One region of the Bacillus sp. JK74 genome, then DNA from elsewhere that is predicted to be linked to it. Evidence: riboswitches for the same ligand, from Rfam matches in the RefSeq annotation. Region 1 holds a riboswitch; the other holds the start of a gene.
What was found. Region 1 has a riboswitch for S-adenosylmethionine ahead of metK (methionine adenosyltransferase). Riboswitches for the same ligand answer to the same signal wherever they lie in the genome.

Region 1 (3,702 bases):
GGTCAGCCTTGTTCCAGATTAAAAACGCAAACATTCCGCGAAGCTTTGAAGCGGCTTCTTCTTTATAATGACGGTATGTCGCAAGGAGCACTTCGGTATCGGAATCTGTATTGAAAGTGTAGCCTTTCGCTTCAAGCTCTTCTCTCAATTCAATGTAGTTATAGATTTCGCCGTTAAAAATGATCCAATATTTTTCGTCTTCATATGATAAAGGCTGTCCGCCGTTTTCTACGTCAATAATACTGAGCCGTCTGAAGCCGAATCCGACGTGCTCATCATGATAATACCCATCGCTGTCAGGACCGCGGTGAACGATCATTTGGTTCATTTGTTTGATTAGCTCTTCTTGATCTGCGGTTTGAGTTAATGGATGCTTATTAAAAACACCGACAAATCCACACATAGTATAGCCTCCATAAGTGTAATTTTCTAATTGGACCCCCTTTTTATAGACGCTTTGTTACGCCATTGGTTTCACGCTATGTAAAAAATAAGCATGGCAGCATCTACAAAAAGGGAAAGCCGCTTAAGTAAGCGGCTATAAAATTATTCTCCTAGTGCTTCTTTGCGAAGCGCATCCGCCTTGTCAGTACGCTCCCAAGGAAGATCCACATCATGACGTCCGAAGTGGCCGTAAGCAGCTGTCTGCTTATAGATCGGGCGGCGCAGATCAAGCATTTTAATAATGCCGGCAGGTCTCAGGTCGAAGTTATTCCGTACGACTTCGATCAGTTTTTCTTCAGAAGCTTTTCCTGTATCAAATGTATTGATGGAAATAGAAACAGGCTGTGCCACGCCGATTGCGTATGCAAGCTGCACTTCACAAGAATCAGCAAGACCTGCTGCCACGATGTTTTTCGCTACGTATCTCGCAGCGTATGCCGCAGAACGGTCTACCTTCGTCGCATCCTTACCGGAGAATGCGCCGCCGCCGTGACGTGCATATCCGCCGTATGTGTCAACGATGATTTTACGGCCGGTAAGACCCGCATCACCTTGAGGTCCGCCGATTACGAAACGTCCCGTAGGGTTGATGAAGTATTTTGTTTCTTCATCGATCAGTTCCTCAGGCACAACAGGGTTAATGACATGCTCTTTCAGATTGCGCTGAATCTGCTCAAGCGTAATTTCCGGGTGGTGCTGAGTTGAAATGACGATCGCGTCGATGCGGACCGGCTTGTTGTTTTCATCATATTCAACGGTAACTTGCGTTTTGCCGTCAGGGCGAAGGTACGGAAGAATGTCTTCTTTGCGGACTTCGCTCAAACGGCGGGCTAATTTATGCGCCAAAGAGATCGGAAGCGGCATAAGCTCTTTCGTTTCGTTACACGCATAACCGAACATCAGGCCTTGGTCTCCCGCTCCGATTGCTTCGATTTCAGCATCGCTCATTGTGCCTTCACGCGCTTCAAGAGCCTGATCGACACCCATTGCGATATCCGCAGACTGTTCATCAATTGATGTTAAAACAGCGCAAGTCTCCGCATCAAATCCGTATTTAGCGCGTGTGTAGCCGATTTCTTTAATCGTTTCACGGACTGTTTTCGGAATGTCAACGTATGTTGATGTAGTAATCTCTCCGCTTACCAGCACAAGTCCTGTCGTTACAGATGTTTCGCAGGCCACGCGCGCGTTCGGGTCATTTTTTAAAATCTCATCTAAGATACTGTCAGAAATTTGGTCACAGATTTTGTCCGGATGACCCTCAGTAACAGATTCAGATGTAAATAGTCGACGGTTTTTACTCATTCACTTTTCCTCCTGAAAAAAGATCTTTTGCAAGACCTTCTCATATGATACGGAACTCGCTCCCTCTTAATACAATGTCATACTATATCAGAGAATGTTAATTGGCATATTTTATGAAATAAAAAAACCTTTTCCACTCGAGGAAAGGGTTTGGTCTGTGTGCCTTTCACTCTTATCGCTCAAGGAAAATATTAAACCTTGCATCAGGTTAGCACCTTGGTTTCCCACAGTGTTTTCACCTGCTTTTTTACAGAGAAACCGGTTGCTGGGCTTCATCGGGCCTGTCCCTCCGCCAGCTCGGGATAAGAGTATCCGCTCAATGAAATATCTTATCGTAAAAGGGCGGAAAGTGTCAATATGAATTAAAGCGATTGCGCGCCTTTATTTCGGGAAGCAATGGAAAAACACAAACAAAAAACCGCAAATAGTATAGACTATTTTCAGATATATGTTATACTAATTCCACATTCAGCGAAATACAAATAAACCGGCAAAGGAAGGTTTTTATGAAATTAGTTGATTTAACCGCAGATCTTCAAGCATTACTTGCAAGTCCGAATGTGCATCATAATTTATCGGCTCCAAAACTTACCGAAAAAGTAATCAGCCGAAATGAAGGAACGCTGACATCAACGGGCGCCGTACGCGCCACCACCGGCGCATATACAGGCCGGTCACCTAAAGATAAATTTATCGTCCGTGAACAAAGCACAGAAAATCAAATTGATTGGGGCGCGGTGAATCAGCCCATTTCTGAAGAGGCGTTTGAAAAGCTGTACGCCAAAGTCGTCAGCTACTTAAAACAGCGGGATGAACTGTTTGTGTTTGAAGGATTCGCGGGAGCGGATGAAAAATACAGACTGCCGATTACGGTCGTAAATGAATTTGCGTGGCACAATTTATTCGCGCGCCAGCTGTTTATCAGACCGGAAACGGATGAAAGAGACCCGCAAGCGCAGCCTTTCACCATTCTCTCAGCTCCGCATTTTAAAGCAGACCCGGAGACGGACGGCACGCATTCGGAAACATTTATCATTGTCTCTTTCGAAAAGCGCGTCATTTTAATCGGCGGCACCGAATACGCCGGAGAAATGAAAAAATCAATATTCTCCATTATGAACTTCCTGCTTCCGCAGCAGGATATACTGCCGATGCACTGCTCAGCCAACGTCGGTGAAAAAGGCGATGTCGCCCTGTTTTTCGGCCTTTCCGGCACAGGGAAAACGACGCTTTCAGCCGATGCGGACCGCAAACTGATCGGAGATGACGAGCACGGCTGGTCAGATTCCGGCGTTTTCAACATTGAAGGCGGATGTTACGCTAAATGTATCAATCTGAGCGAGGAAAAAGAACCGCAGATTTTTCGTGCGATCCGCTTCGGGTCTGTTCTTGAGAATGTCGTGCTTGATGAAAAAACGGGTGAAGCGGATTACGACAATTCCTTCTACACGGAAAACACAAGAGCCGCATATCCGATTGAGATGATCGGCAATATCGTGCAGCCTAGCATTGCCGGCCATCCGCAGGCGATCGTCTTTCTAACGGCGGACGCATTCGGCGTGCTTCCTCCGATCAGCAAACTGACGAAGGAACAGGCGATGTATCACTTCTTAAGCGGCTACACCAGTAAACTCGCGGGAACCGAACGCGGCGTGACATCTCCGCAAACGACTTTCTCGACGTGCTTCGGTTCACCGTTCCTTCCGCTTCCGGCACATGTATATGCCGAAATGCTCGGGCGTAAAATCGACGAACACGGCGTTCAAGTCTTCCTGGTCAACACAGGCTGGACCGGCGGAGGGTACGGAGTCGGAGAACGGATGAAACTTTCGTATACAAGAGCGATGGTCAAAGCCGCTATTGACGGCAGACTGAACCAGACTGACATGACGGCAGACAGCATTTTCGGCCTGCACAGTCCCGTTCATGTTCCGGGCGTGCCGGATGAAGTTC
Region 2 (3,702 bases), on a different contig from region 1:
ACATTTGATATATCAAAGCAAGGATATGTGAATTTCCTCAATAAATCGGTCAAAACCCGCTATGACAGGCAGCTGTTCGAAGCGAGACGCGCTCTTTTTGACAGCCGGGAATTTTTTGGGCCGGTTCAAAAGGAGATCGCCGCCATCATCAGCCGCATTCAATCTCCGCAAACAACGGCGGCGATATTGGATGCGGGATGCGGAGAAGGCACTCATTTAGCCGCCGTATGCAAATGGCTTCAGCCCGCTTTTTCCGTGACGGGAATCGGCATTGATCTCTCGAAAGAAGGTGTGCTGCATGCCGCAAAGGCCTTCGGGGATCATTTTGTTTTTGCCGTCGCTGATGTGGCGGATGCGCCGTTTGCCGACAGCTGTTTTGATGTCGTGATGTCTGTTTTATCACCTTGGAATTACAAGGAATGCAGCAGGCTTTTACGAAAGGGCGGCACAGTCATTAAAGCGGTGCCGCGGCGTGATTATTTGAAGGAAGTAAGGGAATTCTTCTTCGGAGACAGTCCTCGGCGGAATGACACCGCCGATTCTGCGGCCGGACGATTCCAAGCGGGCTTTCAAACCTTTGAGCGCAAACGGCTGTGTTACACGAAGACCTTATTGCAGCCTGACCTCGAGCGGCTTGTGAAAATGACGCCCTTAACATGGAAATGTACTGATGAAAGCATCCGGCGGTTTATCAGCCGAAAAGCGGCGGATATTACGATAGATATCGATATTTTAATCGGAACCGGTCCTCTGTAAACAGAAAAGACACGCTGATCGCGTGTCTTTTTTTTATTTCCAGACTTCACCGGCAATGCTGACGACATGATGAAGTTTCGCCCATTGCTGTTCTTCTGTGATCAGGTTTCCTTCCTCAGTGGAGGCGAATCCGCATTGCGGGCTGAGGCAAAGCTGATCCAGGCTGACATATTGTGAAGCTTCTTCAATCCGGCGTTTAATCGCGTCCTTGTCTTCAAGTTCGCCATGTTTTGATGTAATCAATCCAAGCACAAGCTGAAGATCAGAGCGTTTGACATAGCGGAGCGGTTCAAAGCCGCCGGAGCGGGAATCATCATATTCCAGGAACAATCCGTCAAGGTCAAGCCCGTCAAAAATCGTTTCAGCCGCTGCATCATAGCCGCCTTCAGCCGTCCATGTGGATTGGAAGTTGCCGCGGCAGATATGCATCGTAACCTTCAGATCGTCAGGGCGGTCCTTGATCGCGTCATTAATGGAAGCGGCAAACAGCTTGCGCAGCTCATCCGGCGTTGTGCCGAAATCTTCAATCTGACGAAGCCCCGCTTCCGATAAGAAAACGGCCCATGCGGTGTCATCAAGCTGAAGGTAGCGGCACCCGGCGTCATAGAAAGCCTGAATCGCTTTTTTATACGCTTTTGACACATCGTGCTGAAATTGTTTGTAATCATTCTGGTAGGCCGCTTTTTCCAATTTTCCGCGGAAAAACAGCATATTCGGACTTGGGATGGTCATTTTCGGAACAGCATCGCCGGCAATGCTGTGCAGGAATTTATAATCTTCGAGCATCGGATGCTGAGAAAAATCAATATCTCCCGTTACTTTAATGCCGCGCGCTTTCGTCTGTACGTTGTGAAACTGAATGCCGCTTTCAGGCGTAAATGCCTCAACCCCGTCTAAATTTTCGAGAAAATCAAAATGCCACCAGGCACGGCGGAATTCGCCGTCAGTCACGACATTGAGGCCGGTTTCTTTCTGCTTTTCCACGCTGCGGATGATTTCTCTGTTTTCGATTTCGCGCAGCTGTTCTGCCGAAATCTCACCCGCCGCTCTTTGCAGGCGGGCTTGCTTCACAGCCGCCGGCCGCAGCAGGCTTCCGACCTGATCCGCGCGAAACGGCGGGTTTTTTCTTAGAAGAGTATGCAATGGTTGTTCTGTGTTTTGCTGTGACATGAACGATTCCTTCTTTCCTGATGAAATATAAAAAACTCTTCCCTCGGATAGGGAAGAGCTTGCGTCCGCAAATCTCAACCTTATCTTCAGGATTTAGCACCATTCTGCTGAACAGCGGTTGCCGGGTATCATAGGGCCAGTCCCTCCACCTCTCTTGATAAGGAAATATGCTATTTTTCAGAATAAACTGTAATACTCTTAATCTTAGTATGTTTTCTCATATTGTCAATATATTTCGATAAATATTTTTATTTGTCACCCTCAAATAGAATCATATCTATCACGATGGCGATCGCAAGACAAAGAGCAATATCCTCTTCCTTTTCAATCTGCAAATGATAGGAATCGCCCCAGCTCATCCATGATTTGGTGACGGTCATCCGGTTTGATTTTCCGTCTGTCACTTGAAAGTTCCGGCCCCACACATCGCCGGTAAGATCCCAGCCGAGTCCGGAAATTTCAAATTTCGGTTTGAAAAACGTGACTTTCTTGATGACTTGGCAGACGGGTTTGCCGCTGACGGAAATCTCGTAACGGGGAACGAGCGACATCAGTTTCTGATTGACGCTGGCGAGCGTGCGGCCGTCCAAATCAGTCAGCTTCAGTTCATCACCGAATGAAAACAGCTTTCCTTCAACATTGTAGACTTCTTTTCCGCTTTCAAGAAACACTTGAAAACGATTCTTAAACGTAAACATTCGCTCTTTGATGTAAAAATGGTACATAAAAAAACTCCTTTTTTATGTTGTACGAAAAAAGGAGGCGGAAGGTTTCATATCGGCCGGGTGCATAAAAAAAGGCTGCCGATTTTGCGGCAGCTGTCGTTTTTATGATAGCGGCATCCGGCGTTTTTGACGGATCGCATTTAAATCAATGATGTTATTCGTGTCGGCAGCTGTCACCAGCGGGCTTGTCTTTGGCGTTTTCCGGCGGTTGTCCTTACTGAAAGAGAAAACAAGATACCCTGTCAAAGCAGCGAAAATAAGTAGCATCATTTTACATACCTCCCAAAAAAAGTTTTGGTATTATTATTGTACGAAAAAACAAACGAAAAGTATTCAAACAATTGTCACTTTTTTAAAAAATAACGTCATTTTCCGTAAAAATGACTATGGGTTGAAGAAATTTTTCTCTTGTTGTGGTTCTATAGATTGTATCGGATGATGAATGATGAACGTTTATATAACTTTTTCACTATTTTTTGTAAGTGTCTAATTAACTACTTAAGTGTTTTCGTTTGCCTTGTGTTATTCAGTACCCTAAAAAACCGTATGATATGCAAAATAACTGCTTCTAACAGATGACTGCGAGTTGACAGCGCTTTCTTTATTTTTTTAACGAAAACGAGATGTTATCTTAAAAAAATCGTTTGAACATTTTCCGCAGTTTTTTAAAAGGATTTGATTTCGTCTCCAGAACACGCGGGTCTTTTAAGGTTTTTTTCAATTCTTTCGCTACAGTCCCTCTTGCCATAGTCTTCACTCCTTCTTTCCATTTCATACCTTATATACGGAAAGAAAGAAGGAAAGGTTTCATGTGAAAGAAAAAAACCAAAGCAGGGGGCTTTGGTTTTAAGCGCGCTCTTCAAAGAGCCTGGCGATTTCAACAATGACGTTTACCGCCTTTTCCATATGATCGACGGAAATGTATTCATATTTTCCGTGGAAGTTTTGGCCGCCCGTGAAAATGTTCGGTGTCGGCAGTCCCATGTAAGAGAGCTGTGAGCCGTCGGTTCCGCCCCGGATCGGTTCGATAATCGGTTCGATGTCGAGGTTT

Region 2: it holds a riboswitch for S-adenosylmethionine, as region 1 does, so the genes downstream of both, ACWJJ5_RS04000 (5-methyltetrahydropteroyltriglutamate--homocysteine S-methyltransferase) here and metK (methionine adenosyltransferase) in region 1, are expected to answer to the same signal.

The regions. Positions count from the first base shown of each region.
Region 1 is NZ_JBSJQB010000003.1:22,612-26,313, reverse strand. It holds gene asnB (asparagine synthase (glutamine-hydrolyzing)) at 1-403, opposite strand, end outside; gene metK (methionine adenosyltransferase) at 547-1,749, opposite strand; SAM riboswitch class I at 1,919-2,058, opposite strand; gene pckA (phosphoenolpyruvate carboxykinase (ATP)) at 2,256-3,702, shown strand, end outside.
Region 2 is NZ_JBSJQB010000001.1:790,025-793,726, reverse strand. It holds gene ACWJJ5_RS04005 (methyltransferase domain-containing protein) at 1-756, shown strand, start outside; gene ACWJJ5_RS04000 (5-methyltetrahydropteroyltriglutamate--homocysteine S-methyltransferase) at 790-1,926, opposite strand; SAM riboswitch class I at 2,004-2,090, opposite strand; gene ACWJJ5_RS03995 (LURP-one-related/scramblase family protein) at 2,175-2,651, opposite strand; gene ACWJJ5_RS03990 (hypothetical protein) at 2,754-2,921, opposite strand; gene pepT (peptidase T) at 3,498-3,702, opposite strand, start outside.